2 regions of the Shinella sp. M31 genome follow, and region 2 is predicted to be linked to the other one. Evidence: riboswitches for the same ligand, from Rfam matches in the RefSeq annotation. Region 2 holds a riboswitch; the other holds the start of a gene.
The links. A riboswitch is a leader RNA that binds a small molecule or an ion and turns the genes downstream of it on or off. The one in region 2 is predicted to bind thiamine pyrophosphate.
Positions count from the first base shown of each region.

Region 1: another riboswitch for thiamine pyrophosphate. It lies ahead of thiC (phosphomethylpyrimidine synthase ThiC); the one in region 2 lies ahead of thiD (bifunctional hydroxymethylpyrimidine kinase/phosphomethylpyrimidine kinase).

Region 1 is NZ_JBLZPH010000112.1:525-16,119, forward strand. Features, by position in the region: gene ACOZKU_RS18845 (YqaA family protein) at 1-200, shown strand, start outside; gene ACOZKU_RS18850 (sigma-70 family RNA polymerase sigma factor) at 263-808, shown strand; gene ACOZKU_RS18855 (anti-sigma factor) at 795-1,568, shown strand; gene ACOZKU_RS18860 (Bax inhibitor-1/YccA family protein) at 1,596-2,312, shown strand; TPP riboswitch at 2,448-2,564, shown strand; gene thiC (phosphomethylpyrimidine synthase ThiC) at 2,657-4,468, shown strand; gene thiO (glycine oxidase ThiO) at 4,471-5,451, shown strand; gene thiS (sulfur carrier protein ThiS) at 5,448-5,645, shown strand; gene ACOZKU_RS18880 (thiazole synthase) at 5,647-6,420, shown strand; gene ACOZKU_RS18885 (thiamine phosphate synthase) at 6,417-7,022, shown strand; gene ACOZKU_RS18890 (amidohydrolase family protein) at 7,023-7,856, opposite strand; gene ACOZKU_RS18895 (molybdopterin-binding protein) at 7,981-8,190, shown strand; gene tsaA (tRNA (N6-threonylcarbamoyladenosine(37)-N6)-methyltransferase TrmO) at 8,206-8,724, opposite strand; gene ACOZKU_RS18905 (PadR family transcriptional regulator) at 8,854-9,414, shown strand; gene ACOZKU_RS18910 (DUF2218 domain-containing protein) at 9,414-9,698, shown strand; gene ACOZKU_RS18915 (helix-turn-helix domain-containing protein) at 9,699-10,580, opposite strand; gene ACOZKU_RS18920 (4-hydroxyphenylacetate 3-hydroxylase N-terminal domain-containing protein) at 10,676-12,235, shown strand; gene ACOZKU_RS18925 (flavin reductase) at 12,246-12,758, shown strand; gene ACOZKU_RS18930 (5-carboxymethyl-2-hydroxymuconate Delta-isomerase) at 12,833-13,219, shown strand; gene hpaE (5-carboxymethyl-2-hydroxymuconate semialdehyde dehydrogenase) at 13,231-14,748, shown strand; gene hpaD (3,4-dihydroxyphenylacetate 2,3-dioxygenase) at 14,839-15,595, shown strand, end outside.
Region 2 is NZ_JBLZPH010000134.1:6,581-22,175, reverse strand. Features, by position in the region: gene ACOZKU_RS21340 (potassium channel family protein) at 1-325, shown strand, start outside; gene ACOZKU_RS21335 (hypothetical protein) at 461-688, shown strand; gene coaBC (bifunctional phosphopantothenoylcysteine decarboxylase/phosphopantothenate--cysteine ligase CoaBC) at 793-1,998, shown strand; gene ACOZKU_RS21325 (class II glutamine amidotransferase) at 1,991-2,812, opposite strand; gene ACOZKU_RS21320 (pirin family protein) at 3,086-3,997, shown strand; gene ACOZKU_RS21315 (GFA family protein) at 4,053-4,457, shown strand; gene ACOZKU_RS21310 (AraC family transcriptional regulator) at 4,461-5,261, shown strand; gene ACOZKU_RS21305 (LysE family translocator) at 5,376-5,987, shown strand; gene thiD (bifunctional hydroxymethylpyrimidine kinase/phosphomethylpyrimidine kinase) at 5,984-6,796, opposite strand; TPP riboswitch at 6,839-6,935, opposite strand; gene ACOZKU_RS21295 (peptide chain release factor 3) at 7,003-8,583, opposite strand; gene dut (dUTP diphosphatase) at 8,677-9,150, shown strand; gene ACOZKU_RS21285 (GNAT family N-acetyltransferase) at 9,155-10,042, shown strand; gene ACOZKU_RS21280 (LysE family translocator) at 10,043-10,675, opposite strand; gene ACOZKU_RS21275 (LysE family translocator) at 10,869-11,486, shown strand; gene cysK (cysteine synthase A) at 11,615-12,583, shown strand; gene ACOZKU_RS21265 (VOC family protein) at 12,748-13,143, shown strand; gene ACOZKU_RS21260 (YifB family Mg chelatase-like AAA ATPase) at 13,193-14,722, opposite strand; gene gshB (glutathione synthase) at 14,971-15,595, opposite strand, start outside.

The DNA of each region.
Region 1 (15,595 bases), on a different contig from region 2:
GTGCCAAAAGCCTGGAGCGCGCCGGGGACTGGTATCGCCGATACGGCTGGTGGAGCCTGCTCTTGAGCTGGCTGCCCATCGTCGGTGATCCCCTGACGCTCGCCGCCGGCATCATGCGCGAGCCTTTCCCGCGCTTCCTTCTGGTCGTCACCATCGCAAAATTCGGCCGCTACATCCTCCTCGCCGCAGTGGTCCTGTAGTGGCTTTGATTTTTTTGCCGTGATGATGGAATGAGCGCCGCGCAGCTTTCGTATACTGGGTCATGAACGGAAAGACACCCGGCTTCAACGTGATCGGACAGCTTGCGGCGCTCAGGCGCTATGCCCTGTCGCTCGTCCGCAATCCGGACGAGGCGGAAGATCTGGTGCACGATGCCCTGGTAAAGGCCTACGAGCGCCAATCGAGCTTCCGCACCGGCGCCAATGTGCGCAACTGGCTGATGTCGATCCTGCACAATGCGCATATCGACCGCCTGCGCCAGCGCCGCTCGCTGGAGCGACGCCACGATGCGGCCGCTGAGCTCGCCGAGCGCGCGATGCCGGCGAACCAGGACCATTCGGTGCGGCTGACGCAGTTGCGCGACGCCTTTTTCGGCTTGCCGGAAGACCAGCGCGCGGCGCTGCACCTCGTTGCCATCGAAGAGCTCTCCTACCAGGAGGCGGCCGATACGCTGAAGATCCCGGTGGGCACGCTGATGTCGCGCGTCGCCCGCGCCCGCGAGCGGCTGCGCACCTTCGAACAGAGCGGCCCATCCGCGACCGTAACCCATCTCAAAATCGTCGGAGGCACTGGCGATGACAAGCAATGACCCCATCCTCGAGGCCGATCTCAACGCCTATGTCGACGACCAGCTCGCCGTCGGCCGGCGCATCGAGGTGGAAGCCTATCTTTCCGAGCGTCCGGAAACCGCCGCGCAGGTCATGAAGGATCTGCGGGTGCGTGACGAGCTTCGCCTGGCGCTCGCCGATCATCGCACGGTGACGCGTCAGGAAACGCGCGAGGCCGCCCGCCTGCTCGAGCGCGCACTGTCGCGCCGCCGCGTCTTCGGTTTCCTTCGCCGCGCCGCGACCATCGCGCTGTTCGTCGCCGCCGGCTGGGTGGCGCACGCGGCTTTCGGTCCCTTCGGCGCAACCGAGGTCGTGGCATCGACGCCGCCACCCGCCTTCGTGGAGGAGGCGGTGCGGGCGCACAAGACCACGCTCCTGCGCGATTCCATGGCGTCGCAGCCGGAAACCGAAAGCTTCGACCCCGCCGAGATCCGTTCTGCGACGGCAATCGTGCTGCCGGACCTGCCGAAGGGTTGGGGTGTCGTCGATACGCAGGTCTTCCCCTCGGCCTATGGCCCGAGCGTCGAGCTGGTGCTGGAGCCCCGTAAGGACGAGCGCCTGTCGCTCTTTGCCGTGCGCCCCGGCTCCTTTGCCGTGCAGCACGTGCTGCTCTTCCACGCCGACAATGCCCGCGCCGCCTATTGGCAGATCGGCGATGTTGCCTATGCGCTGGTGTCGGAAAGCCGCAAGGCCGACGACCTGGCCGAAACCGCGCGGGATCTTTCCCGCACGCTCTACTGATCAACCGTTTCCAGAAGGAGATTTCAGATGGAACCCGTACAACAGCGATTTGGCTATGGCGCGCAGGCGCAGTCGGCCGCCCTCTTCGACGAGGGCCTGCGCCAGCACATGCTGCGCGTCTACAACTACATGGGCGCCGGCCTCGTCATCACCGGCCTCGTCGCCTTCATCGTCGGCTCGACGCCGGCGCTCTACGTGCCGATCTTCTCCTCCCCGCTCAAGTGGGTGGTGATGCTCGCCCCGCTCGCCTTCGTCTTCTTTTTCTCGTTCAAGATCCAGACGATGTCGGCCAGCACCGCACAGATGACCTTCTGGGCCTTCTGTGCCGTCATGGGCCTGTCGCTCGCCTCGGTGTTCCTCGTCTTCACCGGCATGAGCATCGCGCGCACCTTCTTCATCGCCGCCTCGATGTTCGGCGCCACCAGCCTCTACGGCTATGTGACGAAGCGTGACCTGTCGAAGGTCGGTTCGTTCCTGATGATGGGCCTGATCGGCGTCGTCATCGCCTCGATCGTCAACATCTTCCTCGGCTCGTCCGCCCTGCAGTTCGCGATTTCCGTGATCGGCATCGTCGTCTTCGTCGGCCTGACCGCCTGGGACACGCAGAACATCAAGGAACAGTATGCCGAAAACATCGATCAAGAATCGAGCCAGAAGATGGCCGTATTCGGTGCGCTCTCGCTCTACCTGAACTTCGTCAACATCTTCCAGCTGCTGCTGAATTTCACGGGCGAACGCGAATAGTTTTCGTGAATGAATTCAAAGGGTACGGCGGAGCTTGTCTCCGCCGTTTCTTTTTCCGCGCAGCGCAAAAACCGTAAGAAACTACTTACATAAACCAACCCCGTTGACAAATCGCCCCGCAGCGTTTTTGCTTAAGGCATTCACCAGGGGGGTCCCGACAAGGGGCTGAGATACTGCTGGCTTTCGCAGCGCAGTGACCCGTTGAACCTGATCCAGTTCATACTGGCGTAGGGACGGTGCAAGCGCTGTGGCAGGACATCCGAAAACCCGGAGTCCGCGTCCGGCGTCCTTCCATCATTCCGGCTCTAGGACTGGGTCTCCAAACGAAAACTTGGAGCCTTACGATGAATATTGCCGCCCAAAAGCTCACCCCAAGCGTCACGACCGGCCCCCTGCCCGCCTCCCGCAAGATCCACATTGCCGGTGAAGCGCATCCCGACATCCGCGTGCCGATGCGCGAGATTTCCCTGCACCCGACCTCTGGCGAACCGCCGGTCATCGTCTACGACGCCTCCGGCCCCTATACGGACCCGAACCACGTCGTCGCCATCGATGCCGGCCTGCCGCGGCTGCGCGAAAGCTGGATTGTCGCCCGCGGTGACACAGAGGGTTACGAGGGCCGACATGTGCGCCCCGAGGACAACGGTTTTGCCACCGGCGAGCGCCTGACGCCGGAATTTCCCGTGCGCAACCAGCCGCGCCGGGCAAAGGACGGCAAGGCGGTGACGCAGCTCGCCTATGCCCGCGCCGGCATCGTCACGGCGGAGATGGAATTCATCGCCATCCGGGAAAACCTCGGCCGAAAGGCAGCCAAGGAAGCACTTGCCCGTGACGGCGAAAGTTTCGGCGCGCATATCCCCGATTTCGTCACGCCGGAATTCGTCCGCCAGGAGGTCGCGAGCGGCCGGGCGATCATCCCCGCCAACATCAACCATCCGGAAGCCGAGCCGATGATCATCGGCCGCAATTTCCTGGTCAAGATCAACGCCAATATCGGCAACTCCGCCGTCACCTCCTCCATGGCGGAAGAGGTCGAAAAGATGGTCTGGGCGATCCGCTGGGGCGGCGATACGGTCATGGACCTCTCGACCGGCCGGAACATCCACAACATCCGCGAATGGATCATCCGCAATGCGCCGGTGCCGATCGGCACCGTGCCGCTCTACCAGGCGCTGGAGAAGGTCAACGGCATCGCCGAGGACCTGACCTGGGAGGTCTTTCGCGATACGCTGATCGAGCAGGCCGAGCAGGGTGTGGACTATTTCACCATCCATGCCGGCGTGCGGCTGCACTACATCCCGCTCACCGTCAACCGCGTCACCGGCATCGTCTCGCGCGGCGGCTCGATCATGGCCAAGTGGTGTCTGCATCACCACAGGGAAAGCTTCCTCTACGAGCATTTCGAGGAAATCTGCGACATCTGCCGCGCCTATGACGTGTCCTTTTCGCTGGGCGACGGTCTGCGCCCCGGTTCGATTGCCGACGCCAACGATGCCGCACAGTTCGCCGAACTGGAGACGCTGGGCGAACTGACCCAGATCGCTTGGAAAAAGGACTGCCAGGTCATGATCGAAGGCCCCGGCCATGTGCCGATGCACAAGATCAAGGAGAACATGGACAAGCAGCTGAAGACCTGTGGCGAGGCTCCGTTCTACACGCTCGGACCGCTGACGACGGACATCGCGCCGGGCTACGACCACATCACCTCGGGCATCGGGGCGGCGATGATCGGCTGGTTCGGTACCGCCATGCTCTGCTACGTCACGCCGAAGGAACATCTCGGCCTGCCCGACCGCAACGACGTGAAGGTCGGCGTGATCACCTACAAGATCGCCGCGCACGCGGCCGATCTCGCGAAGGGCCATCCGGCCGCGAAGATCCGCGACGACGCGCTTTCCCGCGCCCGCTTCGAATTTCGTTGGGAGGATCAGTTCAACCTCTCGCTCGACCCGGAGACGGCCCGCGCCTTCCACGACGAGACCCTGCCCAAGGAGGCGCACAAGGTCGCGCATTTCTGCTCCATGTGCGGCCCGAAATTCTGCTCCATGCGCATCTCGCACGATATCCGTGCTGAAGCGCAGAAGGAGGGGCTGGAGGCGATGGCCCAGAAATTCCGCGAGGGCGGCGATCTCTACATGCCGCTTGCGGGAGAATGACCATGCGCATCCTCGTCAAGGGCGCCGGCGTTGCCGGCCTGACGGTCGCCTGGCAGCTTTACCGCCACGGCTTCGACGTCACCATTCACGAACGGGCCGAGAAGGTCGGCCAGGGCGCCTCCGGTTTTGCCGGCGGCATGCTCGCCCCCTGGTGCGAGCGGGAAAGCGCCGAGGAACCCGTGCTGACGCTCGGCCGTCTCGCCGCCGACTGGTGGGAGGCGGCCCTCCCCGGCCATGTGCAGCGCCGCGGCACGTTGGTCGTGGCGAGCGGGCGCGACGCCGGGGAACTGGAGCGTTTCGCAGGGCGCACGAACGGCTGGGAATGGCTGGACGAACAGGCCATCGCAGCGCTGGAGCCCGATCTTGCCGGCCGCTTCCGCAAGGCGCTGTTCTTCCGGCAGGAGGCGCATCTCGATCCGCGCAAGGCGCTCTCCGCGCTGACGGCGGGGCTGGAGGAGGCGCGCATGTGCTTCCTCTTCGGCCCCGGCAGCCATGCTGCCCGCTATGACAGGATCGTCGACTGCACAGGCGCCGCAAAGATCGGGCGGCTTGCCAATCTGCGGGGCGTGCGCGGCGAAATGCTGCGGCTCGAAACCAGCGACATCACCCTTTCCCGCCCCGTCCGCCTGCTGCATCCGCGCCATCCGATCTACATCGTACCGCGCGAGCGCAATCGCTTCATGGTCGGCGCGACGATGATCGAAAGCGACGATGCCGGCCCTATTACCGCGCGGTCGCTGATGGAACTGCTGAACGCCGCCTACGCCCTGCATCCCGCCTTTGGCGAGGCCCGGCTGATCGATACAGGTGCCGGCATCCGCCCCGCCTATCCCGACAACCTTCCGCAGGTGACGGAAGACGGCGACACCCTGCATGTGAACGGCCTCTACCGGCACGGCTTCCTGCTCGCGCCGGCCATGGCGGGTGAAGTCGCCCGCCGGCTTCTGGCCGAACACGCGTCACCGGAAAGGATGGCCTCATGACCCTCATCATCAACGGCGAGGAACAGGAGGTAACCGCAGCAACCCTCGCCGACCTGCTGCACGCGCTCGACTACGAAGGCGACTGGCTGGCGACGGCGGTCAATGGCGAACTGGTGCACCGGGAGGATCGCGCCGTCTTTCCGCTGAGCATGCATGATCGCATTGAAATCCTCTCGCCCATGCAGGGGGGCTGACATGCTGAAGCTCTACGATACCGAGTTACAATCGCGCCTGCTGCTCGGCACTGCCCGTTACCCCTCTCCAGCGATCCTCGCAGAGGCGGTGCGGCGCTCGAAGACCCAGATCGTCACCGTCTCGCTGCGCCGTGAGACATCGGGCGGCAAGTCCGGCGGCGCCTTCTTCGAGCTGATCCGCGATCTCGGCGTGCGCGTGCTGCCCAACACGGCCGGTTGCCACAGCGTGAAGGAAGCGGTGCTGACCGCAAAGATGGCGCGCGACGTCTTCCGCACCAACTGGATCAAGCTCGAAGTCATCGGCCATCACGATACGCTCCAGCCCGATGTCTTCGGCCTGGTCGAGGCGGCCCGCATCCTCACCGGCGAGGGCTTTCAGGTCTTCCCCTATACGACGGATGATCTCGTCGTCGCCGAAAAGCTGCTGGAAGCCGGTTGCCGCGTGCTGATGCCCTGGTGCGCGCCGATCGGCTCGGCCATGGGGCCGGTCAACCCCACGGCGCTCCGGAGTTTTCGCGCGCATTTCCCTGACGTGCCGCTGATCGTCGATGCCGGCATCGGCCGGCCCTCGCATGCCGCCGACGTCATGGAGCGCGGCTATGATGCCGTGCTGCTCAACACCGCCGTCGCCGGTGCCGGCGATCCCGCCGCCATGGCCGAGGCTTTTGCGCTGGCCATCGCCGCCGGCCGGCTGGCGCACAAGGCCGTGCCGCTGGAGCCGCGCGACATGGCCGTTCCCTCCACGCCCGTCATCGGAAAGGCAGCCTTCTCGTGAAGCTCGACCCCTTCTATCTCATCGTCGATAGCGCCGACTGGATCGACCGCCTCGTGCCCGTCGGCGTCAAGCTCGTGCAGCTGCGTATGAAGCACGTGCCGGAGCACAGCCTGCGCAACGAAATCCGCCGCGCCAAGGCGACCTGCGCCGTGCACGGCTGCCAGCTCATTGTCAACGACTACTGGCAGATCGCCATCGAGGAGGCCTGCGATTTCGTGCATCTCGGCCAGGAGGATCTTGCGGAGGCCGACATTGCCGCCATCCGTGCTAACGGGCTGAAGCTCGGCCTCTCCACCCATGACGAAGCCGAGCTCGAAACGGCGCTTGCGGCAAAACCCGATTATATCGCGCTCGGCCCGATCTGGCCGACGATCCTCAAAAAGATGAAATGGGCGCCGCAAGGGGCGGAAAAGCTGCGAGACTGGAGGGAGCGGATCGCGCCGATCCCGCTCATCGCCATCGGCGGCCTCAACCCGGATCGCCTGCAAGCCGTCTTTGAAAACGGCGCCGACAGCGCGGCCGTGGTGACCGACATCACGCTGAACGCCGACCCGGAAGCGCGCACCCGCGAATGGATCGCCCGCACCGCGTGCTGGCGCTGATCAGAGCTTCCACAGCCGCCGGGCGTTTTCAGAAAACACGCGGCGCTTCTCCTCCAGGCTGACACCGGAGAGGAGCGCCTGCGTCGCGCCGATCCAGGTGGACAGGCCGCCGCCCAGCGTGCAGACCGGCCAGTCGCTGCCCCAGACCATGCGGTCAAAGCCGAAATTTTCCGCGACATGGGCGAAATAGGGTTTCAGGTCCTCCAGCGTCCAGTGTTGCGAGCCATAGGCCGGGATGCCCGAGAGTTTCACGGTCATATTCGGCCGGCGTGCTATCGCCGCAACCGGCCCTTTCCAGATATCGAAACCGCCGCCCTTGATGTCGGGCACGCCGCAATGGTCGAGAACGAAGGAGACATCCGGCGCGAGATCGGCCAGCGCGATCGCCCTGTCGATCTGGTGCGGCAGGACGCACAGATCGAAATTGAGGTCGGTGCCGGCCAGACGCTTGATGTTTTCGCGAAACAGCGCGCCTTCGGACAGAGCGTCCGGCACGACATGCAGCACGCGACGGAAACCGCGCACGAAGGGATTGGCGAGAACCGTCTCGAGATAGGCCGGGAATTCCGGTGATTCCGGCCGGCAGGCGGCGATGGCGCCGACAAGCAGGCTGCCCTCCGCGCCGGCCAGGTCCTTCACCATCGCCGTCTCGCGCGCAATGTCGCTTTCGGCCACATCGACTTCCATATGCAGCGCCGCGACGATGCCCAGTCGCCGCGCCTCGCGCGCATAAAGGTCCTGTGTGAAATCCGCATCGAGCGGCGGCACGCCGGAAAGCCAGGGATAGGAGAGCCGGTCGCGGTAGATGAGATGCAGGTGCGTGTCGACGATCATTCGGGCCTCCTCCGGAGCGCGAACACTGGCACAGAAGAATGATCCATTCAAATACGAATTACACAGATGTTCTGGCAATCGACCTGAGCCCCGCTAGATATTTCACAAACCAGAGGAGACCATCATGAAGATCAGCGCACGCAACCGCCTGAAGGGCAAGATTGTCGAAGTCATTCTCGGTGCCACCACCGCTCATATCCGCATCGATGTCGGTGGCTCCATCGTCACCGCCGCCATCACCAATGATGCGGTGAACGAACTCGGCCTCGCCGCGGGCCAGGAGGCCTATGCGGTGATCAAGGCTTCGGATGTGATGGTGGCCGTGGACGACTGAGGCGCTGAATAGCCATTAGTCCACCTTCTTGCACATATGCACCGCGCCGGTCTCGTCGTCGCCCTTCTGGCGCGGCGCGATCGGCTTGAAGAGCGTGCGATCCGGCTTGAGGTCGATCAGCGGCGTGCCGTCGAGGCAATCGAGGCCGCGCACAAAGAGCCTGTTGCCCTCGATTTTTTCCAGAAGCGTAATCGAGGTGCCTATCGGATTGGGTCGCACGGGCGAACGCAGCGAAAACGTGCCGTGCACCTCGCCGTTCGAGGCCGGGCTTTGCAGCACGAGGTCGCGGCGCGACTGGTGCAGCCAGTAAAGCACTTCCAGCCGTTCGTACCGATCGACGCCTGCCAGCGCCGGCACCCAGGGCTCAAAAACCTCGATCATGCAAACCGGCCCGTCCGGGCGCCCCTGCCGCGGTGTTTCCATGCGCGAGGTCCAGGGCGTCGAAATGCGGCCAATGAAGACGATCTCCGCATCGGCAGCCTCCGGCGCTGCAATTGCCACCTCGTTTTCGCGGATTTCGTTCAGCCGAACCACACGCATCTCCATCGCTGTATTCTTCTAAATACGACGATAGCGGCCCGCGAAATCTTTTGAAAGATATAAATCTCGATATATCTTGATTTCCGATATATCGAGATTTATATCGGAACCATGAAACACAGAATGGGATGCGGCCCTCACCGCCACTTTTCACCGCCCGACGATCGTTCGGGTTCCTTTCATCGCGGCCGGCACCATGGGCCCGGCCGGGGCGGCCGTCATGGCGGACGCCTCTTCGACTATGGCGAGCTGCGCCTTTTGCTGCTCGCCATCATCTCGGATGCGCCGAGCCACGGCTATGAGCTGATCAAGACCGTCGAGGATCGTTTCGGCGGCAGCTACAGCCCGAGCCCCGGCGTCATCTACCCGACGCTCTCCTGGCTCGACGACATGGGCTATGCGGCCATCGAACCGGCCGAGGGCGGGCGCAAGCGCTACAGCATCACGCCGGAAGGCAAGGCCTTCCTGGCTGCCAACCGCGCCGCCATCGACGACCTGATGGCACGGGCCGGCGGCGGAGGCCCCGGCGGCCGCGAGGGCGTGCCCGCCCCCGTGGTGCGCGCCATGGAAAACCTGAAACTCGCCTTGCGGCTGCGGCTCAGACGCGGCGATCTCGATGCGGCCTCGGCCGAAGCCATCGCCGCCGCCCTCGACCTTGCCGCCCAGACCGTGGAGAAAAGCTGATGACATCGAGCACGACCGCCATCCCGACCGAGCATGCCAGCAAATACCTGCAGCAGCTCTGCAAGCACTTTGCCCATAAGCTCGCCGTCACCTTCGATGAGCATGCCGGCTCGATCACCTTCTCCATCGGCGAATGCCGGTTGAAGACGGAGGACGGCGCGCTGCGCATCGACCTCACGGCGCCCGATGCCGAAGATATGCAGCAGCTGAAGGACGTGGTGATCCGCCACCTCGTGCGCTTCGCCTTCCGCGAAGAGCTGTCGCCGACCTGGCAGGATGCCTGATCAGATCGCGCCGGCGGCTTCCGAGTTCCGCCGGCGCCAATCCGAAGGCGAGGCCCCGGTGCGCTTGCGGAAGAACCGCGAAAAATAGGCCGGGTCCTCGAAACCGATCTCCCGGCCGATATCCTCCATGGGGCGAATGGTGAAGCGTAGTAGCCGCTTGGCTTCCAGCAGGCGCCGCTCCAGCACCATGTCCTTCACCGTCTGCCCGAAAACGATGCGCGCCGCCTTGTCGAGCAGATGCGGCGTCGTCGCCAGGGTCTCGACATAGCGCCCGACCGGCCAGTCATCGCGATAATGCCGGTCGATGGCACGGCGCAGCTCCAGCCCCAGCGCGACAACGGGTTCCGCCGCCGCAAAGCCGGCGTTGCCGCCGAGCCGCGCCATCAGCGACAGCACGACGCCGATCAGCCCCGCCATGATCCGCTCGCTCGCCCCCGCCCCGCCGCGATACTCATCCATCACCATGGAAAGCAGCGCGCCGATACGCGAAAACCCCGGCGCTTCGGCCTCGCCGGAGAGCAGCACGGGTGCTGCAAGCGACAGATCCACCTGCGATGCCATGGCGCGCAGCAGGTCGTCCGAGATCGACACGACGATGGCGTCGGATTGTTTGTCCACTTCGAACCCATGCACCACGTTGCTTGGCACGAAGCTGATCGCGGGAGCGGAAAAATTCCAAGTCCGGTCTTCGATCCGGTAGCGCCCCGCGCCCTTGAACCAGTAGGTGATCTGCCCCATCAGCGGATGTTTGTGCGGCGCCACCCGCCCGAAGTGCAGGCTCCTGCGCTCCATCACGGTTTCGACATGCAGGAAACCGACATCGAGCGCGCGGCTCGGCTCGCCGTAGACGAAAAAGGCTGGGACATCGCGGCTGGCGGTCATGCTGGAAAAAGTACCAGCGAATTACCCGCTTTGTCCATGGCGCATCTGGTGTCCCCGACCTAGCATTTGTCAGGATTTTTCAGGAGGAGACCACCATGCGCGCGGAAGATCATCGCAGCGAAAAGACCCGGCCGTTCACCGGCGCCGAATATCTCGCAAGCCTTCGGGACGGGCGCGAGGTCTATATCAACGGCGAACGCATCGCCGACGTCACCACCCACCCTTCCATGCGCAATTCCGCCCGCTCCATCGCCCGCATGTATGATGCGCTGCACGATCCCAAGCGTCAGGAACGGCTGACCTCGCCGACCGACACCGGCTCCGGCGGCTACACGCACAAATATTTCCGCGTCGCCCATTCCTCGGCCGATCTCGTCGCCCAGCAGGGCGCCATCGCCGACTGGGCGCGCATGTCCTATGGCTGGATGGGCCGCACGGCGGACTACAAGGCCGCCCTGATGAACACGCTCGGCGCGAATGCCGATTGGTACGGCCCCTTCAAGGACAACGCCCTTTCCTGGCATAAACGCGCGCAGGAAAGCGTGCTCTTCATGAACCACGCCATCGTCAACCCGCCCATCGACCGCCACAAGCCGGCGGACGCGGTGAAGGACGTCTTCGTGCACATCACCAAGGAGACGGATGCCGGCATCTATGTCTCCGGCGCCAAGGTCGTCGCCACCTCCTCGGCGCTGACGCATTACAATTTCCTTGCCCAGAGCTCGGCGACCGTCACCGAGGACCCGTCGCTCTCGGTCATGTTCATCCTGCCGATGAATGCGCCGGGCGTGAAGATGTTCTGCCGCGTCTCCTACGAGCAGACGGCCAATACGGCGGCCCATCCCTTCGACTATCCGCTCTCCTCGCGCTTCGACGAGAACGACGCGATCCTCGTGCTCGACAATGTCTTCGTGCCCTGGGAAGACGTGCTGGTGCTGCGCGATGCGGCCAAGATCCTGTCCTTCCACCCGGCGTCGGGCTTCATGCACGGCTATTGTTTCCAGGGTTGCACGCGCCTGGCGGTGAAGATGGACTTTTTGGCCGGGCTGCTCGCCAAGGCGCTGCGCGCCACCGGCGGCGATGCATTCCGCGGCAACCAGGCCATGCTGGGCGAGGTCATCGCCATCCGCCACCAGTTCTGGGCCTTCTCCAACGCCATGGCCTATAATCCGATCCCTTGGGCGAACGGCGCCGTGCTGCCGAACCTCGAAGCAGCCCTCTGCTACCGCACCTTCATGTCGGAGGCCTATCCGAAGGTCATCGACATCGTGCGCCGCACGGTGGCCTCGGGCCTCATCTACCTGCCCTCCTCGGCCAAGGATTTCGCCAATCCCGACATCGACCGCTATCTCGCGCAATATGTCCGCGGCTCCGACAATATGGGCCATATCGAGCGCATCAAGATCATGAAGCTGCTGTGGGATGCGACCGGCACGGAATTCGGCGGCCGCCATGCGCTCTACGAGCTGAACTATGCCGGAGCGCCGGAAGAGGTGCGCCTGCAGGTGCTGAAGGGCGCCGAACGCGGCGGGCGTCTGCGGGAAATGGAAGCGCTCGTCGACCAGTGCATGGCCGATTACGACGAGAGCGGCTGGACCGGCGACACCTGGCTGCCGCCGCTCGGCGACGACGCCCTGCCCAACGCTGCCGAATGAGGACCATGCCATGGACATCGGCGTTTCCAAGACCGAATTCCGCAACGCGATGGCCCGCGTCTGCGCGCCCGTCAATGTGATCACAACCAACGGAGCCGCCGGTCGCGGCGGCTTCACCGCCACCGCCATGTGCTCCGTGACGGACGAGCCGCCGACGCTGCTCGTCTGCATGAACAGCCGCTCGGCCCAGACCGGCCTGTTCATCGAGAACCGCCGTTTCTGCGTCAACGTACTGACCCAGGAGCACAAGGCGCTCGCCGCCTCCTTCGCCGGGCAGCAATCCGACATGGAGGCACGCTATGCCGATGCGACATGGCTCGACCTGCCCTCCGGCAACCAGGCGCTGACCGATGCGATCGTCTCCTTCGATTGCCGCCTGACGGAGGCACGCCTTGTCGGCACGCACAATATCCTGATCGGCGAGGTCATGGACATCCGCTGCCGGCGCGATGGGCATGCGCTCCTCTACTTCGACCGCAACTATGTGCATGTTCCCACGCAGGCCGGCAGCTTCGGGGGCTGACGGCAGCACAAACCGCTTGACAAGCCGCCTTCTATTTAACATGTTAAATAAAAGATCGCATGTCGGGAGGAACAATGCCGCATCTCACCGTCGAATATTCGGCCAATCTCGAAGGCCGCACCGACCTTGACGCGCTCTGCGTGGCGCTGCTCGAAACGGTGCTGGAAACGGGCCTCTTCGAAGTCGGCGCCATCAGGGTGCGCGCCCTCAAGGCCAATCACTATGCCATCGCCGACCGGCTGGCGGAAAACGCCTTCATCGATCTGAACTTCCGCATCGGCAAGGGCCGCAGCGCCGAGGAGAAGAAGCGCACCGGCGAAGCGCTGTTCGCCACGGCCGGCAGGCTGCTCGCTCCCCTTTTCGAGACGCCGCATTTCGCGCTCTCGCTCGAGATTCGCGAGATCGACACGGAGCTGAGCTGGAAGAAGAACGCCATTCATCCGCGCCTGCGCGGCAAATAACAGGAAACCCCATGTCGAAACTTCAGGAAAACATCGCGAAGGCAAACGCCTATCTCGCCCGCTTCAAGGAACAGGGCGTGCTGAACCGCATCGCCGGTGAGGATGTGGCCGGCGGCGACGGTGCGACCTTCGAAAGCATCTCCTCCATTGACCTGAAGCCGCTGGCGACGGTGGCGCGTGGCACGGCAGCCGATATCGACCGTGCCGCCAAGGCCGCCAAGGCCGCCTTCGCGGACTGGTCGGCGATGCCGGGCGACACGCGCAAAAAACTCCTGCACAAGGTCGCCGACGCCATCGTCGCGCGCGCCGAAGAGATCGCCTTCGTCGAATGCATGGATACCGGACAGTCGCTGCGCTTCATGGCCAAGGCGGCACTGCGTGGCGCGGAAAACTTCCGCTTCTTCGCCGACCGCGCGCCGGAGGCCCGCGACGGTAAGACGCTGCGCACGGAAAACCAGGTCAACATGACGACCCGCGTGCCGATCGGCCCCGTCGGCATCATCACGCCCTGGAACACGCCGTTCATGCTTTCCACCTGGAAGATCGCGCCGGCGCTGGCCGCCGGCTGCACCATCGTGCACAAGCCGGCCGAATTCTCGCCGCTGACGGCCCGCCTGCTCGTCGAGATTGCCGAGAGCGCCGGCCTGCCGAAGGGCGTCTGGAACCTCGTCAACGGTTTCGGTGAGGATGCCGGCAAGGCGCTGACCGAACATCCCCTCATCAAGGCCATCGGTTTCGTCGGCGAAAGCCGCACCGGCTCGATGATCATGAAGCAGGGCGCCGACACGCTGAAGCGCGTGCATTTCGAACTCGGCGGCAAGAACCCCGTCGTCGTCTTCGCCGATGCGGATCTGGAGCGCGCTGCGGATGCCGCCGTCTTCATGATCTATTCGCTGAACGGCGAGCGCTGCACCTCCTCTTCCCGCCTCCTGGTGGAAGAGAGCGTCTACGACACATTCACCGCGCTGGTCGCAGAAAAGGCCAAGCGTATCAAGGTCGGCCACCCGCTCGACCCGGAAACCGTCGTCGGCCCGCTGATCCATCCGGTGCACGAGAAAAAGGTTCTCGAATATATCGGGATCGGCAAGTCCGAGGGCGCGACGGTTGCGGCCGGTGGCGAGAAGTTCGATGGTCCGGGCGGCGGCTGCTATGTCTCGCCGACGCTCTTCACCGGCGCCAACAACCAGATGCGCATCGCCCAGGAGGAAATCTTCGGCCCCGTGCTGACGGCTATTCCCTTCAAGGACGAGGCCGAGGCGCTGGCACTTGCCAACGACGTCCAGTACGGCCTCACCGGCTATCTCTGGACGGCTGACGTCACCCGCGCCTTCCGTTTCACCGATCATCTCGATGCCGGCATGATCTGGGTGAATTCGGAAAACGTCCGCCACCTGCCGACGCCCTTCGGCGGCGTCAAGAATTCCGGCATCGGCCGCGATGGTGGCGACTGGTCCTTCGATTTCTACATGGAAACGAAGAACATCGCCTTCGCCACCCGCGCCCACGCGATCCCGAAGCTCGGCGGTTAAGCCGCCGGCCCGAAACTCGGCGGTTGATCCCGCTTATTCCACAAGACTGCGCCCGTCCTCGTATCACGAGGCGGGCTTGAGGAGGACACCATGCCCGTACCGCAGCCCAATCTCTACCCGCCCTTCAACATCGTGCGTCTCAGCCATGTCGAATTCGGCGTCACCGACCTCGCCAAGTCGCGCGCCTTTTATGTCGATACGCTCGGCCTGCAGGTGACGGACGAGGACAAGGACACGATCTATCTGCGCGCCATGGAGGAGCGTGGCCACCATTGCATCGTGCTCAAGAAATCCGACAAGCCCGAGGCCCGCGACCTCGGCTTCAAGGTGTTCGACGAGGACGACCTCGACAAGGCCGTGCACTTCTTCAAGGGCAAGGGCCTGCCGGTGGAATGGGTCGAGCGCCCCTATCAGGGCCGCACCTTCCGCACGCGCGACCCGATGGGCATCCCGCTCGAGTTCTACACCAGGATGGACCGCCTGCCGCCGATCCATCAGAAATACGCGCTCTATCGCGGCGTGAAGCCGCTGCGCATCGATCACTTCAACTGCTTCTCGCCCGATGTCGACGCCTCCGTCGGCTTCTACAACGAGCTCGGCTTCCGCGTGACCGAATATACCGAGGATGCCGAAACCGGCCGCCTCTGGGCCGCCTGGACGCACCGCAAGGGCGGCGTGCACGACATCGCCTTCACCAACGGCCGTGGACCCCGCCTGCACCACACCGCCTTCTGGGTGCCGACGCCGCTCAACATCATCGACCTGCTCGACCTGATGGCGACGACCGGCTGGGTGTCCAACATCGAGCGCGGCCCCGGCCGCCACGGCATTTCCAATGCCTTCTTCC
Region 2 (15,595 bases):
CCTCGTCACCGGTTTCGTCTACAGCAATTTCTTCTACGGCGCCGATGGTTTCGCGGGCTTCGTCGATGCGCTCTATTTTTCCGTCGCGACGGTTACGACGACAGGCTTCGGCGATATCACGCTGCCCGGAACGCTGGGGAAACTCACCTCGATCATCACGATGATCGTCGGCATCTCGCTTTTCGTGCGCCTCGCACAGGCAATCGTCCGGCCCTACAAGGTGACCTTCCCCTGCCCGCAATGCGGCCTGTCGCGCCATGACGCCGATGCCGTGCACTGCAAGGCCTGCGGCCATGTGCTCAACATTCCCGACGAAGGGGCCTGAAGGCGAAAGCACTCCGTCTTGGCCCATCGTTGCGACTTGCGGCAACGCGTGAAGGTGTTACTTTAGCAAAACCGGAACAACCGACGCATTGCAATGCAGACCGTATTCTCCAAGGGCCAAAAGGGGAGCCGTTCCATGCGCAAGATCATGTTTCTATCCGCCATCGCCGCCTTGTCCTTCAGCAGCGTCGCCGCACCCGCCTTTGCCGGCAGGATGCCGGACGGATCGGGCCTTCAGACCGCCGGCGCCGTCGAATTCGTGACCCACTACTACGGGCACAAGCCGAAGTGTTTCTGGAAGAAAATCAAGAAATACGACTATTACGGCAATCTCATCATCAAGAAGGTGAAGGTCTGCCACTAAGGCGTCCGCGCCGGCAGAGGCTTGGAAATGCCGCGGCAACGGGGTAGGACGGGATGACCGTCCTCTCCGGGGCGGACTTGCGCCTCTTGAGCCCGGGACTTGCCATGCCGCTTGCAGGAAAACGCATTCTTCTCGTCATATCAGGCGGTATCGCCGCCTATAAGAGCCTCGACCTCATCCGACGCCTGCGCGAGCGCGGCGCGGAGGTGCGGCCGGTCATGACGGCAGGGGCGCAGGAATTCGTGACACCGCTGGCCGTCGGCGCGCTGTCGTCGGGCCATGTCTATACGGAGCTGTTTTCACGCGAGGACGAGCAGGATGTCGGCCATATCCGGCTGGCGCGCGATTGCGACCTGATCGTCGTTGCGCCTGCCACCGCCGACCTGATGGCCAAGATGGCGAACGGCCTTGCCGACGATCTGGCCTCGACCGTGCTGCTCGCCACCGACCGGCCGGTGCTGGTGGCGCCGGCCATGAACCCGAAAATGTGGGCGCATGCCGCAACCCACCGCAATGTCGAGACGCTGCGCAGGGATGGCATCGCCTTCATCGGGCCCAATGCCGGCGAGATGGCGGAAAGCGGCGAGGCCGGTTTCGGGCGCATGGCGGAACCGCTGGAGATCGTCGCGGCCGTCGAGCGCCTGCTCGATGGCGGTGCAAAGCCGCTTGCCGGCCGCACGGCCATAGTCACATCAGGCCCGACCCATGAGCCGATCGACCCCGTGCGCTACATTGCCAACCGGTCCTCCGGCCGGCAGGGCCACGCCATTGCCGCCGCCCTTGCGCGGCTCGGCGCGGATGTGACGCTCGTATCCGGCCCCGTCACGATTCCCGATCCCAAGGGCGTGAAGGTCATCCGTGTCGAGCAGGCGGCCGAAATGCTGGACGCCGTGCTGGCAAGGCTTCCGGCCGATATCGCCGTGATGGTCGCCGCCGTCGCCGACTGGCGCGTGGCGACACCGAACATGGAAAAGATCAAGAAACAGCCGGGCGAGGGCCCGCCGCCGCTGATGCTGACGGAAAACCCCGATATCCTGAAGACCGTCGGGCACAGCGACAAGCGCCCCAAAATCGTCGTCGGCTTTGCTGCCGAGACGCAGGACGTGGAGAGCAACGGCCGGGTAAAACTTCAAAAGAAGGGCGCGGACCTGATCGTCGCCAACGACGTCTCGCCGGAGACCGGCATCATGGGCGGCACGCGCAACAGCGTGAAGCTGATCACGGCCGAGGGCATCGAGGCCTGGCCGGACCTCTCCAAGGACGACGTGGCGGACCACCTCGCCGGCTGGATTGCCGCGCGGCTTACCTGACGAGGCTGAGTTTGGCTTCCATGGCGCCGGCCGGACGACCGGCGGGCGAGAAGATGCGCACGTCCACACCGTTTTCCCCCAGCACCACGGCGCTGCCGTCGGGAATTTCCACCCAGGCTTCCGTGTCGTCGTTCAAGGGCTCGGAGACGAGGCAGTACCCGCCCGTCTCGCCCATCGGCGCGGCATAGAGCGTCGGGGCCTTGTAATCCGTCGCATAGCGCACGGCATAAAGCTGCTGGCCATCCGTGAAGGCGGCGGTGAAGCGCACCAGCACCTGACGCTCCAGATGGGCGGCGAGGCGCTCGACGAAGGCGATGGTCTCGGCCATCGCGCCGAGCGGGTCGCGCGCCAGGCCGAATTGCAGCGCCAGCAGGAACAGCAGCTCGGAATCGGTCGAGCCGGTGCGGGCATGGTAGAGGTCGTTGTCGAGCATGGTTTCGAGCGGCCGGCGCAGGTGCTCGAAATCGGCGATCTGGCCGTTGTGCATGAAGGACCAGTTGCCGTTGACGAAGGGATGGCAATTGTCGCGCCGCGTGCCGCCGCCGGTCGCCGCGCGCACATGGGCGAGGAAGAGCGGCGAGCGGACCTGCCTTGCGATGCTCCTGAGGTTGCAATCCGACCACGCCGGCAGAATATCGCGGTAACGGCCGGGTTCCGGGCGCTCGCCATACCAGGCAATGCCGAAGCCGTCACCATTGGTGGCCGTCTTGGCGCGAGTGGCGCAGTGGGATTGCTCGATCAGCGAGTGCGCGGGCGAGGACACCAGTTCCTCAAGGAAAAGCGGCTCTCCGCGATAGGCTGCCCAACGGCACATGACACTTCCCGCTTGCTTGGACCGGTGCGAACCGGTGTGAGATACGACGCATTAACCATGGCACTGCCTGGATTTTCAACGCAAATGGGTAAAAATGCGTTAACGAATGTAAAGGGGGCGACACCATGCGTGTCATTCTGACGACAGGCATCGCGCGCGGCAGTTTCCGGCGAAACAGGATTTTGTGAACAGTCCGTTCTGTGGCGGCCAGATTTCGTGAACGATGGGCTGGGCGTATAAGGGCTTCAACACCCCAAACGAAAGGACTTCCCCATGTCCATACGCCCCGTCAAACACGAAAGCATCGCCCGCCCCGCCATGGAGGGCGCCGGCGTCAAGCTGCACCGCGTCTTCGGCTTCGGCGATCCGTCGATGACCGATCCCTTCCTGATGATGGACGATTTCCGCAACGACAATCCGCAGGATTACATCCGCGGCTTTCCCTGGCATCCGCATCGCGGCATCGAGACCATCACCTATGTGCTCGCCGGCTCCGTCGAACATGGCGACAGCCTCGGCAACCATGGCGTGATGGGCGCCGGCGACGTGCAATGGATGACCGCCGGCAGCGGCATCCTGCACCAGGAAATGCCGCGCGGCGATTTCGCCGGCAAGATGCACGGCTTCCAGCTCTGGGCCAACCTGCCCTCGTCGCTGAAGATGACCGCGCCGCGCTACCAGGACATCAAGTCCGGCGACATTCCCGTCGTCGTCGATGACGACGGCACGGTGGCCCGCGTCATTGCCGGCAGCTTCTGGGGCAAGACCGGCCCGGTCGACGGCATCGCCGCCGAGCCCGTCTATCTCGATATCTCCGTGCCGCCGGGCAAGACCAAGCGCCTTCCCGTCGATACCTATCGCTCGGCCTTCGCCTACATCTTCGCCGGCTCCGGCACGTTCCGGGATGCGTCAAAACCGTTCGGCGTGAAGGTGGAGAAAGAGTTCCAGGGCGAGGAGCTGAATATCCGCGACCTCTCCGGCAACCGCACGCTGGTCGTGTTCGACACCGGCGACGAAGTAACAATACAGGCCGGTGAGAAGGGCATCCGCTTCCTGCTCGTCTCGGGCAAGCCGATCCAAGAGCCCGTCGCCTGGCATGGCCCGATCGTGATGAACACGCAGGCCGAGCTGGAACAGGCGATGCGCGAACTGCGCAACGGCACCTTCATCAAGCCGGCGCATTGACGCCTGCCCGTGAAGCCCTATCCTTCCGCCATATTGCAAGGCGGAAGGATTGTTCATGCGCATCGACGGGCAATGCCATTGCGGCCTCGTGACCTATGAAGCCGAGATCGATCCCGATGCGGTGACGATCTGTCATTGCACGGATTGCCAGCGGCTGACCGGTTCGCCCTACCGCGTCACCGTGCGCGCCGCGCGCGAAGCCGTGCGCCTGACCGGCAATCCGCCGAAAATCTACACCAAAATCGCCGGAAGCGGCCGTCCACGCCTGCTGTCCTTCTGCCCCGAATGCGGCACGCCGCTTTTCTCGACGGGGACGGGGGAGGCCGCGGCAACCTGGGGCATCCGCTGGGGCAGCATCAACCAGCGCGCGGACCTGAAACCAGTGCGGCAGATCTGGTGCGCGTCCGCCACCGACTGGTTCGGCGAGACCGCCGCCCTTCCCGGCACGCCGCGGGAGTAAGGCATGGCCGCCGGGCGCTTCCAGATCCTGCGCACGGCCATCGACGGCGTCGAAGCCGTCGTCGCCGACAGCAGCCACACATTCGCGCGCCACAGCCACGACACCTACGGCATCGGCGTGATCGAGCGCGGTGCGCAGACCTCGGCGAGCGGGCGCGGCCGTGTGGAGGCCGAGGCCGGCAACACGATCACCGTCAACCCCGGCGAAGTGCACGACGGCGTGCCGTTCGGCGATGCCCCACGCGCCTGGCGCATGCTGTATCTGCGACCGGAGATCGTTGCGACGGCAGCGCAGGACATTTTCGAAGGCAACCCGCGCGAGGAGTTTCATGCACCTGTTCTGACCGACAGGCGCGTGAGCGCTCTGGCGTCCGCAGCCCTTGCAGCCGTGCTGGACGCGCAGGCCGCACCGCTTGGCCACGAGGAACGATTGCTGCTGTTACTGGCGGCCGTACTGCGCGAACAGCCAGCAAGGCGCTCCGGCATTGCCACATCGAGCGTCGCCCGTGCTCGCGAAAAACTCGACGGCACGCCGGCCGCTGCGATCACCCTCGAAGATCTCGCAGCAGAAAGCGGGCTTGGCCGTTTCCGGCTGGTGCGCGACTTCGCCCGCGTGACGGGGCTGACGCCGCATGCCTATCTCATCCAGCGCCGCACCGAACTGGCCCGTCGGTTGATCGCGACGGGAACGCCGCTCGCCGAAGCCGCAGCGGAGGCGGGCTTTGCCGACCAGAGCCATATGACGCGCAATTTCACCCGCCGCTACGGCTATACGCCCGGCGCTTACCACGCCGCCCTCGCCTAGCGACGTCTCCCAAACCGCCGTGCACCTTGCCGGAATTGCCTGACCTGCAATTTCGTTCAAGACCACCATGCTCATTCCGGTGTTTCCTGCCGCTCTTCAGCACGGGAACACCACATGACCACCGAATTCCTCATCACCTCGCTCGTCGTCATCCTGCTGCCCGGCACGGGCGTCATCTATACGCTGGCCCTCGGCATCAGCGGCGGCTTCCGCGCCGGCCTGCTTGCCGCCTTCGGCTGCACGCTCGGCATCATCCCGCATATCCTCGCCAGCGTCGTCGGCCTTGCCGCGGTGCTGCATGCCAGCGCGCTCGCCTTCGAGATGCTGCGGTATATCGGCGTCGCCTATCTCATCTTTATCGCCTGGAGCCTCCTGAAGGATTCGAATGCGCTCGATCTCGGGCCGGATCAGCCCGCCGAACGGGCGCCGCGCATCGTGCGGAAGGGCATCCTCACCAATATCTTCAACCCGAAGCTATCGCTGTTCTTCCTGGCCTTCCTGCCGCAATTCGTGCCGGCGCAGGCCCCTGACGTGACCGCGCGCATGCTCATTCTCGGCGCTGTCTTCATGATCATGACCTTCCTCGTCTTCGCGCTCTATGCAGCACTTGCCGCAGGCCTGCGCCATCAGTTCCTGAGCCGGCCGAAGATCATGGTCTGGACGCAGCGCAGCTTCGCCGCCGCGCTCGGCCTGATGGGTCTGCGATTGGCGCTGGCGGATCGCTAGTCCCAAAGCGCGTGAAAATGGTGCAGCGGGCCGTGGCCGGAGCCGACAGCCAGCGCATCCGAGCCGCGCACGGCGCCGGCGATGTAGCTCTTGGCCGCCGCCACGGCATCCGGCAGCGTCCTGCCCTTGCCGAGCTCGGCCGCAATGGCGCTCGACAGCGAGCAGCCGGTGCCATGGGTGTTGCGCGTCAGGACGCGCACGCCCTCGAACCAGCGCAGGCGATCGCGCGTCGCCAGGACATCCGGGCACTGGTTGCCGGGCAGGTGCCCGCCCTTCAGCAGCACCGCCTTGGGGCCGAGCGCCAGCAGGCGGCTCGCCTGGTCCGCCATCGTTTCGCGGTCCGTTGCCTCCGCCTCCCCGAGCAGGGCGGCCGCCTCCGGCAGGTTCGGCGTGAGCACGGTGGCGAGCGGCAGCAGGCGGCGCGTCAGGGCCTCGACCGCCTCGCGCGCCAGAAGCGACGCCCCGCCCTTGGCGACCATGACGGGATCGAGCACCAGCGGCGTGCTCCGATGGCCGGCGAGCGCATTGGCCACCACATCCACGATATCCGCGGAAGCGATCATGCCGATCTTCACCGCATGAACCTGCACATCGGCGAAGACATCCCGGATCTGCGCCGCGACGAAATCCGCCGGCACGAGATGCACGCCGGACACCCCTTGCGTGTTCTGCGCCGTCAGCGCCGTCAGCACGGCCATGCCATAGGCGCCGCGCGCCGCGAAGGTCTTGAGATCGGCTTGAATGCCGGCACCGCCTGACGGGTCCGAGCCCGCGATGGAGAGGATGTTTGCGATGGTCGTCTCGGCCATGGAGCCTCCTTGCGACGGAGGCGGCCGTGGGGCGCGCAACGATACGGCGCCCGTTCGACTCCCTCCGCCGGCATGATCCGGTTCAGGTTCAAAGGGTGCTTCTCAGCCCGCCTTGCGACGGACGCCCCCGTCCAGGCGCTACGTTTCGCAAAAGAAAAGCCGCCTGTCATCTTGAAAGTGACAGGCGGCAAAATGGCAGGCGTGCGTTACGCCTTGGTGACGTGGTATTCCTTGATGGCGACCATCTTGATCGCGGGATAGCGCTCCGCCTCGTAGCGCAGCGAGAAACTGTCCTGCGCCAGGAATACCGGGTCGCCATCTAGGTCGCGGGCGATATCGCCGCGGCGCTGGGTGACGAATTTGTCGAGTTCGGCCGCATTGTCGGAGGACACCCAGCGGCAGACCGAGAAGCGCGACATTTCGAAGGAGACCGGCAAACCGTATTCCCCCTGAAGTCGCTCCTTCAGCACGTCGAGCTGCAGCGCGCCGACGACGCCGACGATGGCGGGCGAGCCGTCTTCCGGCGAGAAGAGCTGCACGACGCCCTCTTCCGCCATCTGCTGCAGGGCTTCCTTCAGCTTCTTGGCCTTCATCGCGTCTTCCAGCCGCACGCGGCGCAGGATTTCCGGCGCGAAGTTCGGCACGCCCTCGAAGACCAGTGCTTCGCCTTCCGTCAGCGTATCGCCGATCCGGAGCGTGCCATGGTTCGGAATGCCCACCACGTCGCCGGCATAGGCCGTATCGGCGAGCTGCCGCTGCGAGGCGAAGAAGAACTGCGGCGCCGACAGGCCGATTGTCTTGCCGGTGCGCGCGAGGCGCACCTTCATGCCGCGCTCCAGCATGCCGGAGCAGACACGGGCAAAGGCGATGCGGTCGCGGTGGTTCGGGTCCATATTTGCCTGGATCTTGAAGACGAAGGCCGTCATCTTGTCTTCGGCGGCATGGACCTTGCGCACGTCGGCAATCTGGTCACGCGGCGGCGGCGCGAAGGCACCGAGCGCATTGATGAGATCGCGCACACCGAAATTGCGCAGCGCCGAGCCGAAGAAGACCGGCGTCATATGTCCCTCGAGGAAGGCTTCGCGGTCGAACGGACGGCAGGCCTCGCGCGCCAGCTCCATCTCTTCGATGAAGGCCTGGCGCTCGTTTTCCGGCAGGCTCCTGGCGACTTCGGCTGCGTCGTCCATTTTCACCGGCTGCACCTGCGTGTCAGAACCGCGATACGTTCGGTCGGCGAGGTGATAGGAACCGGAAAACGACTTGGAGCGGCCAACCGGCCAGGTGATCGGCGCGGTATCGAGCGCCAGCTTCTCTTCCACCTCGTCGAGGATTTCGAACGGGTCGCGGCTCTCGCGGTCCATCTTGTTGACGAAGGTGATGATCGGAATATCGCGCAGGCGGCAGACTTCGAAGAGCTTCAGCGTGCGCGGCTCGATACCCTTGGCGGCGTCGATGACCATGACGGCGGCATCGACCGCCGTCAGCGTGCGGTAGGTGTCGTCGGCGAAGTCCTCGTGACCGGGCGTATCGAGGATGTTGAAGACATTGCCATCATATTCGAAAGTCATGACCGAGGTCACGACCGAGATGCCGCGCTCGCGCTCGATCTTCATCCAGTCGGACCGGGTCTGGATGCGGTCCTTCTTCGCCTTCACTTCGCCGGCAAGCTGGATGGCGCCGCCGAACAGCAGCAGTTTTTCGGTGAGCGTGGTTTTACCGGCGTCCGGGTGCGCGATGATCGCGAAGGTGCGGCGGCGGGAGACCGCCTCGGCAAGGGTTTCGGCCATTTTCTGCAATATCCTGTGAGTTGCCGGCGTCTTTACAGGCTCCGCCTCGAAGATGCAATTGACGCGCTGCCGCCACGGCCGGCTTATGGCCGCATGAACGCGCACGCCCCCACCCAGCCCACGCTCTCCCTCGTCCGCCTGCCGCATGGCGCGGGGATCGAGCTTCCCGCCTATGAGACGCCGGGCGCCGCCGGCATGGATCTGCGCGCTGCCGTGGAAGCCGATGCGCCGCTGACGCTTTCACCGGGCAAGCGCGCGCTGGTGCCGACCGGTTTCGTCTTCGAAGTGCCCTTCGGCTTCGAGGCGCAGATCCGCCCGCGCTCGGGCCTCGCGTTCAAGAACGGCGTCACCTGCCTCAACACGCCCGGCACCATCGACAGCGACTATCGCGGCGAGGTGAAGGTGCTGCTGATCAATCTCGGCGAAGAGTCCTTCGTCATCGAGCGCGGCATGCGCATCGCCCAGATGGTCATCGCCCCCGTCACGCAAGTCGCCGTGCAGGAGGCGACGGATGCCAGCGAGACGGCGCGCGGCGCCGGCGGCTTCGGCTCGACCGGCGTGCGCTGAGACGATGACGGGCCACCCCGCGCTCGTTCTCCGCGCGAACTATTTCGGCGATCCCATAGCGTCGCGGGCGCTTGCCGCCCTGCTCGACGATATATTCGGCATCGACGTGACGATCCTCGACCGGCTCGGCGGACCGGACCCGACCGGCGTGCCTTTCGCCTGGTTCGACGCATCCAGCACCTGCATTGCAAATATCAGTGCCTTCTCGATGCCGCTGGTCATCAACGGCAATTTCACGCGCGCCGCCGGGCTGCAATCGGGCGCGGTGCGACCAGAATATCGCGGGCGAGGCCTGTTCCGCTCCGTCATGGAGGCCGCGCTCGACTATTGCGACAGCGAGGGTTTTGAAGCCGTAACATTGCTGACCGACAAGCCGGCGCTCTACGAGCCTTATGGTTTTTGGGCGCTGACGCAGCATCGTTTCATCGGCCCGGCACCAACAGGTGGCCGCGCAGCCGCGACACGACGCCTCGATATGGCCAGCGACGCTGATGTCACATTCCTTCGCCGGTTATTGAATGCCCGCCGCCCGGTTTCCGACCGTTTCGCGCCGTTGCGGCAGGTCGAGATGTTCCTGTTCAACGCCGCGCTGATGCCGGATCTCAGACTCGACTTCATGGAAGAGAACGGCGCCGTCATTGCCTGGCAACAGAGCGAAGAGGGAACCTTCGAGCTGTTCGACGTGGCCGGCGCGCAGATCCCCACCCTCGCCGATGTCATTACGAGCCTGCGGATCACACCGTCAAGAATCCGCGTGCATTTCGCGCCCGATCATCTGGACTGGACCGGCGAAGCCGTTGCCGATGACGGCGACATGGTGCTCATGCTGCGCGGTGCGGATGGGCTGCACCCGGAACACCTCTTCGCGCTGCCGCCGATGGCGGAGTTCTAATCAGCGCCCGGCATCCGTCGCCATGCGCAGCGCCAGCCCCGCCAGCATCGTGCCCATCAGCCAGCGCTGCGCGAGCGCCCAGCGCGGGCGGGTGGCGAGAAGGGCGGCCACGGAGCCGGCGGAAACGGCGATCAGCCCGTTGATGCTGACGGCGATGACGATCTGCGTGCCACCGAGCACCAGCGCCTGCAGGAAGACATGGCCCCTTGCCGGATCGATGAACTGCGGCAGCAGCGAGAGATAGAGCACGGCCACCTTGGGGTTCAGCAGATTGGTCAGAAGCCCCATGAGGAAGAGTTTGCGGTTGCCATCGCGGGGCAGCGTCTTCACCGCGAAGGGCGAGCGCCCGCCGGGACGCAGCGCCTGCCAGGCCAGCCAGGCGAGATAGAGCGCGCCGGCAAAACGCAGCGCATCATAGGCATAGGGCACCGCCATCAAAAGCGCGGTGATGCCGAGGGCGGCGGCAAACAGATAGAACACGAAACCGAGCGCCACGCCGCCGAGCGAAACGAGCCCGGCTGCCGGTCCCTGACAGATCGAGCGGGAGACGAGATAGAGCATGTTCGGCCCCGGCGTCAGCACCATGCCGAGCGCAATGAGGGCGAAGGCGGCAAGGCTGGTCAAGTCGGGCACCGGTCATCTCCCCTGAATGGACAAAGGAGGAGTAGGCCTCGGTCTCGCCCGCCGCAAGGATCACACTTGTCCTGGTGACAAGTGTGATCCTTTGCCCATAGCGGAGGCGTCCTGTTTGCGTTTGCCTCGGACGAGCCGGACCATTGCCGGAAAACGCCGCCAGGCGTAAAGGGAGGGACCCAAGGAGTTTCCCATGACCCTCGCCGTCCTCATCGCCTATAGCGGCGCCTTGTTCATTGCCGCCATCATTCCCGGTCCCGGTATCACGGCGATCGTCGCGCGCGCGCTCGGCTCCGGCTTTCGGCCGACCTTCTTCATGGGGCTGGGGCTCATTCTCGGCGATATGGTCTATCTGACGGCGGTCATCCTCGGCCTTGCCTTCATCGCCCAGACCTTCACCACGGCCTTCATGCTGATCAAGATCGCCGGCGCGCTCTATCTCGGCTACATCGCCTGGAAACTCTGGACGGGCGGATTGCTGCCGCAGAACATCGAGGAGCAGCGCTCCACCAGCCTGACCATGTCGTTCCTGTCGGGCCTGTTCGTGACGCTCGGCAATCCGAAAACCATGCTGTTCTATGTCGCGCTCGTGCCGACGCTGGTCGATCTCGGCTCGATCGGCCTGAAGGATTACGGCGTGCTGCTGGCCGCCACCTTCGTGGTGCTGCTCATCGTGGTCGTGCCCTATATCGCGCTTGCCGCGCGCGCCCGCGTCCTGCTCAAGCAGCCAAAGGCCTTGCAGCGGCTGAACCGCGTCGCCGCCGGCATTCTCGCGGGGACGGCAGCCTATATCGCCACCCGCGCGGCGTGATGGTTTCTCAGGCTTTGGCCTACCGGCAATCCGATTATTCCGTCTGAAACCGTTTTCCCGCGAAATCCGGACTCGTCTCGCGTCGCGTTCCCTCCTATCTTCTCTCCGACAATAACGAGGAGACCCCGATGAGCGAACCCCGCAAGCCCGGCCGCGGCCGTATCTACGCCTCCATCACCGAAACCATCGGCGATACGCCGATCGTGCGGCTCGACAAGTTTGCAAAGGAAAAAGGCGTCGTCGCCAACCTCCTGGCCAAGCTCGAATTCTTCAATCCGATCGCTTCGGTGAAGGACCGCATCGGGGTGGCGATGATCGAGGCGCTGGAAGCCCAGGGCAAGATCACGCCCGGCACATCGACGCTGATCGAGCCGACCTCGGGCAATACCGGCATCGCGCTCGCCTTCGCCGCCGCCGCCAAGGGCTATCGCCTCATCCTGACCATGCCGGAGACCATGTCGGTCGAACGCCGCAAGATGCTGGCGCTGCTCGGCGCAGAGCTGGTGCTGACCGAAGGACCGAAGGGCATGAAGGGCGCCATCGCCATGGCCGAGGAACTGGCCAGCACCATTCCCGGCGCCGTCATTCCCCAGCAGTTCGAAAACCCGGCCAATCCGGAGATCCACCGCAACACGACCGCGGAAGAAATCTGGAACGACACCGATGGTGCCGTCGACATCCTCGTCTCGGGCATCGGCACGGGCGGCACGATCACCGGCGTGGGACAGGTGCTGAAGGCCCGGAGACCCGGCTTCCAGGTCGTTGCCGTCGAGCCGGCCGACAGCCCGGTTCTCTCGGGCGGCAATCCCGGCCCGCACAAGATCCAGGGCATCGGCGCCGGCTTTGCCCCCGCCATCCTCGACAGGCAAGTCTATGACGAGGTCGTGACCGTCAGCAATGACGAGGCCTTCGCCAATGCACGCCTCGTGGCGCGGCTCGAAGGCGTGCCGGTCGGCATTTCCTCCGGCGCCGCCCTCACCGCCGCCGCCAAGGTCGGCAGCCGCCCGGAAAATGCCGGCAAGACCATCGTCGTCATCATTCCCTCCTTCGCCGAGCGTTATCTCTCGACTGCACTCTTCGAAGGGCTCGCCAGCTAACGCCTTTCCGGCAGCTCCGGTTTGGCGGAAGCTTCAAAGGTTTTGTCTGCCGTATCCCCCAAAGCCGAAGCGAACGCGCTTCGGCTGAAAGGCTTCGGCATAAGATCACCGCATGGCCCGGCCATGCGGTATCCAACTCCAAACTGACTATCATCCTCTCCGCCATGCTTCATCACCTCTCCCTCGGCGTTCACGACATCGACCGTTCAGCGGCCTTCTACGACGCCGCGCTTGCGCCGCTCGGCTATACACGCGTCTGGTCCGACCTGCGGCCCGGCGAAGCCGGCCAGGCCGTCGGCTACGGGCCGTCGGGCGGTGGCGACAAGCTGGCCATCAAAGCCGACGACGATGCCCGCGCGCCCGGCCCCGGCTTCCACATCGCCTTTGCCGCACCGAGCCGTCCGGCCGTCGATGCCTTCCACGCGGCAGCCACTGCTGCCGGCGGCCGCGACAACGGCCCGCCCGGTCTGCGCCTGCACTACGGCCCCACCTATTATGCCGCCTTCGTCGTCGATCCGGACGGGCACCATATCGAGGCGGTTTTCAAAGGACCGGCGTAACACCGGAGATAGCGGGCGGATGCATATTCGGCCCCGTTGACATCGGCCATCAGGCCGTGACAAGCCGCTCGCCGGCAATCCGGTAGGAAATCGCCTCGGCAAGATGGATACGACCGACGATCGCACACTCGTCGAGATCGGCGAGTGTGCGGGCGACCTTGAGGACGCGGTGATAGCCCCGGGCGGAAAAGCGCATCTTCTCCGCCGCATCGCGCAGCAGCTGGAGGCCGGCGGGATCAGGCTCGGCCACTTTTTCGACCAGCGCGGTCGAGGCCCGCGCGTTGCTGGTCACCAAGCCCATGCCGAGGCGGGCGAAACGATCGGCCTGCAGGGCGCGCGCCTGGGCGACGCGCTTTGCCACAACCGCACTCGGCTCTCCGGCCATCGGGCGGATAAGATCCGTCGCGGAGACAGCGGGCACGTCGATGCGGATATCGATGCGATCCATCAGCGGGCCGGAGACACGGGCCTGGTAATCGCTCATGCAGCGCGGACCCCGGGCGCAGCTGCGGCCGGGCTCGCCCGCCATGCCGCACCGGCATGGATTCATGGCCGCGACGAGCTGGACGGCGGCGGGATAGCTGACACGATGATTGGCACGCGCAATGATGCATTCGCCGGTTTCGAGCGGTTGGCGCAAGGCATCGAGCGCCTGCGGCGTGAATTCGGGGAGCTCGTCGAGGAAGAGCACGCCGTTATGCGCGAGCGACACTTCACCGGGTTTTGCCCGCGGGCCGCCGCCCACCAGCGCCGCCATGGTGGCGGAATGGTGCGGCGTACGGAACGGGCGGCGATCCGACAGGCGCCCACCGGAAAGCTGGCTGGCGATGGAATGGATCATCGAGACTTCCAGCAGTTCGGCCGGGGCGAGCGGCGGCAGGATGGCGGCGAGGCGCGCGGCGAGCATGGACTTTCCCGAGCCGGGCGGACCGACCATCAGGAGATTGTGACTGCCGGCCGCGGCGACTTCCAGCGCCCGCTTGGCGCTTTCCTGTCCGCGAATATCCAGGAGGTCAGGCAAATCGCCTGCCGCGGCGCGGACTGCCGGCACCGGGCGGGCGAGAACCTGCGTGCCCTTGAAATGGTTGGCGAGCGCGATCAGGCTGCGCGGGGCGAGAATTTCGAGCCCGCCGCCGGCCCAGGCCGCTTCCGCACCATTCTCCGCCGGGCAGATCAAGCCCTTGCCGAGTGCATTGGCGCCCATGGCGGCGGGAAGCGCGCCGGCGACGGAGGCGATCGTGCCGTCGAGATTGAGCTCGCCGATGACGAGGAAATCCTCCAGTGCATCCGCCGGCACCGCGCCGAGCGCCATCATCAGGCCGAGCGCGATGGCGAGATCGTAGTGGCTGCCTTCCTTGGGCAGATCCGCCGGCGCAAGATTGACCGTCACCCGCTTGGGCGGCAGCGAGAGACCGGAGGCGTGGAGGGCCGCCTGCACCCGCTCGCGGCTTTCCGCCACGGCCTTGTCGGCGAGACCGACGATCTGCATGCCCATCTTGCCGGGCGCCACCATGACCTGCACATCGACGGGCACGCCTTCGATGCCTTGAAACGCAATCGTACAAACCCGCGCCACCATGATCGCTCCGCCCGTCCCGCGGCAGCGCGCTCAAAGCACGGCAATGCCGCAACACTTTTATGCCGAAAACAGTCCGCTCACCCGCCCCTGGGTTGCAGCTGCAAATCTGGCATGAAACACGGAATGAAACAAGAACAATTATAGAACCCGCCGCACGATTTTCCGCGCGCCGGTTGCACTCGGTTGCATTTGCGGAACGAAGCCGGGACGTCCGCGAACGAAACGTCACGGCAAGGCCGGAAACGGCCTCAGCGCTTGCGTTCGATCGCGTCCCAGAGCAGGGCTGCGATGTCGGCGCCGCCGAATTTTTTGACCTCGCGCAGGCCGGTCGGCGAGGTCACATTGATCTCGGTCATATAGTCGCCGATGACGTCGATGCCGACGAGCAGGAAGCCGCGCTCGCGCAAGGCGGGGCCGATGCGGGCGCAGATTTCCTTCTCACGCGCCGTCAACTCCGTCGGCTCCGGGCGGCCGCCGGCATGCATGTTGGAGCGGGCATCGTGTTCGGCCGGCACGCGGTTGATCGCGCCGACCGGATCGCCGTCGACGAGCAGGATGCGCTTGTCGCCCTTGCGGACATCCGGCAGATATTGCTGGGCGATGAAGGGCTCGCGGAACATCTGGCCGAACATTTCCAGCAGCGAGGACAGATTGCGATCGTCCTTGGTGGAATGGAAGACGCCAGCGCCGCCATTGCCGTAGAGCGGCTTCAGGATCATGTCGCCCATCTCGTCTCGGAAGCGGCGGATTTCGGCGGGATCGCGGGTGATCAGCGTCTTCGGCATCAGATCGGCGAATTCGGTGACGAAAATCTTTTCCGGCGAATTGCGCACCCAGGCCGGGTCATTGACAACGAGCGTCTTGGGATGGATG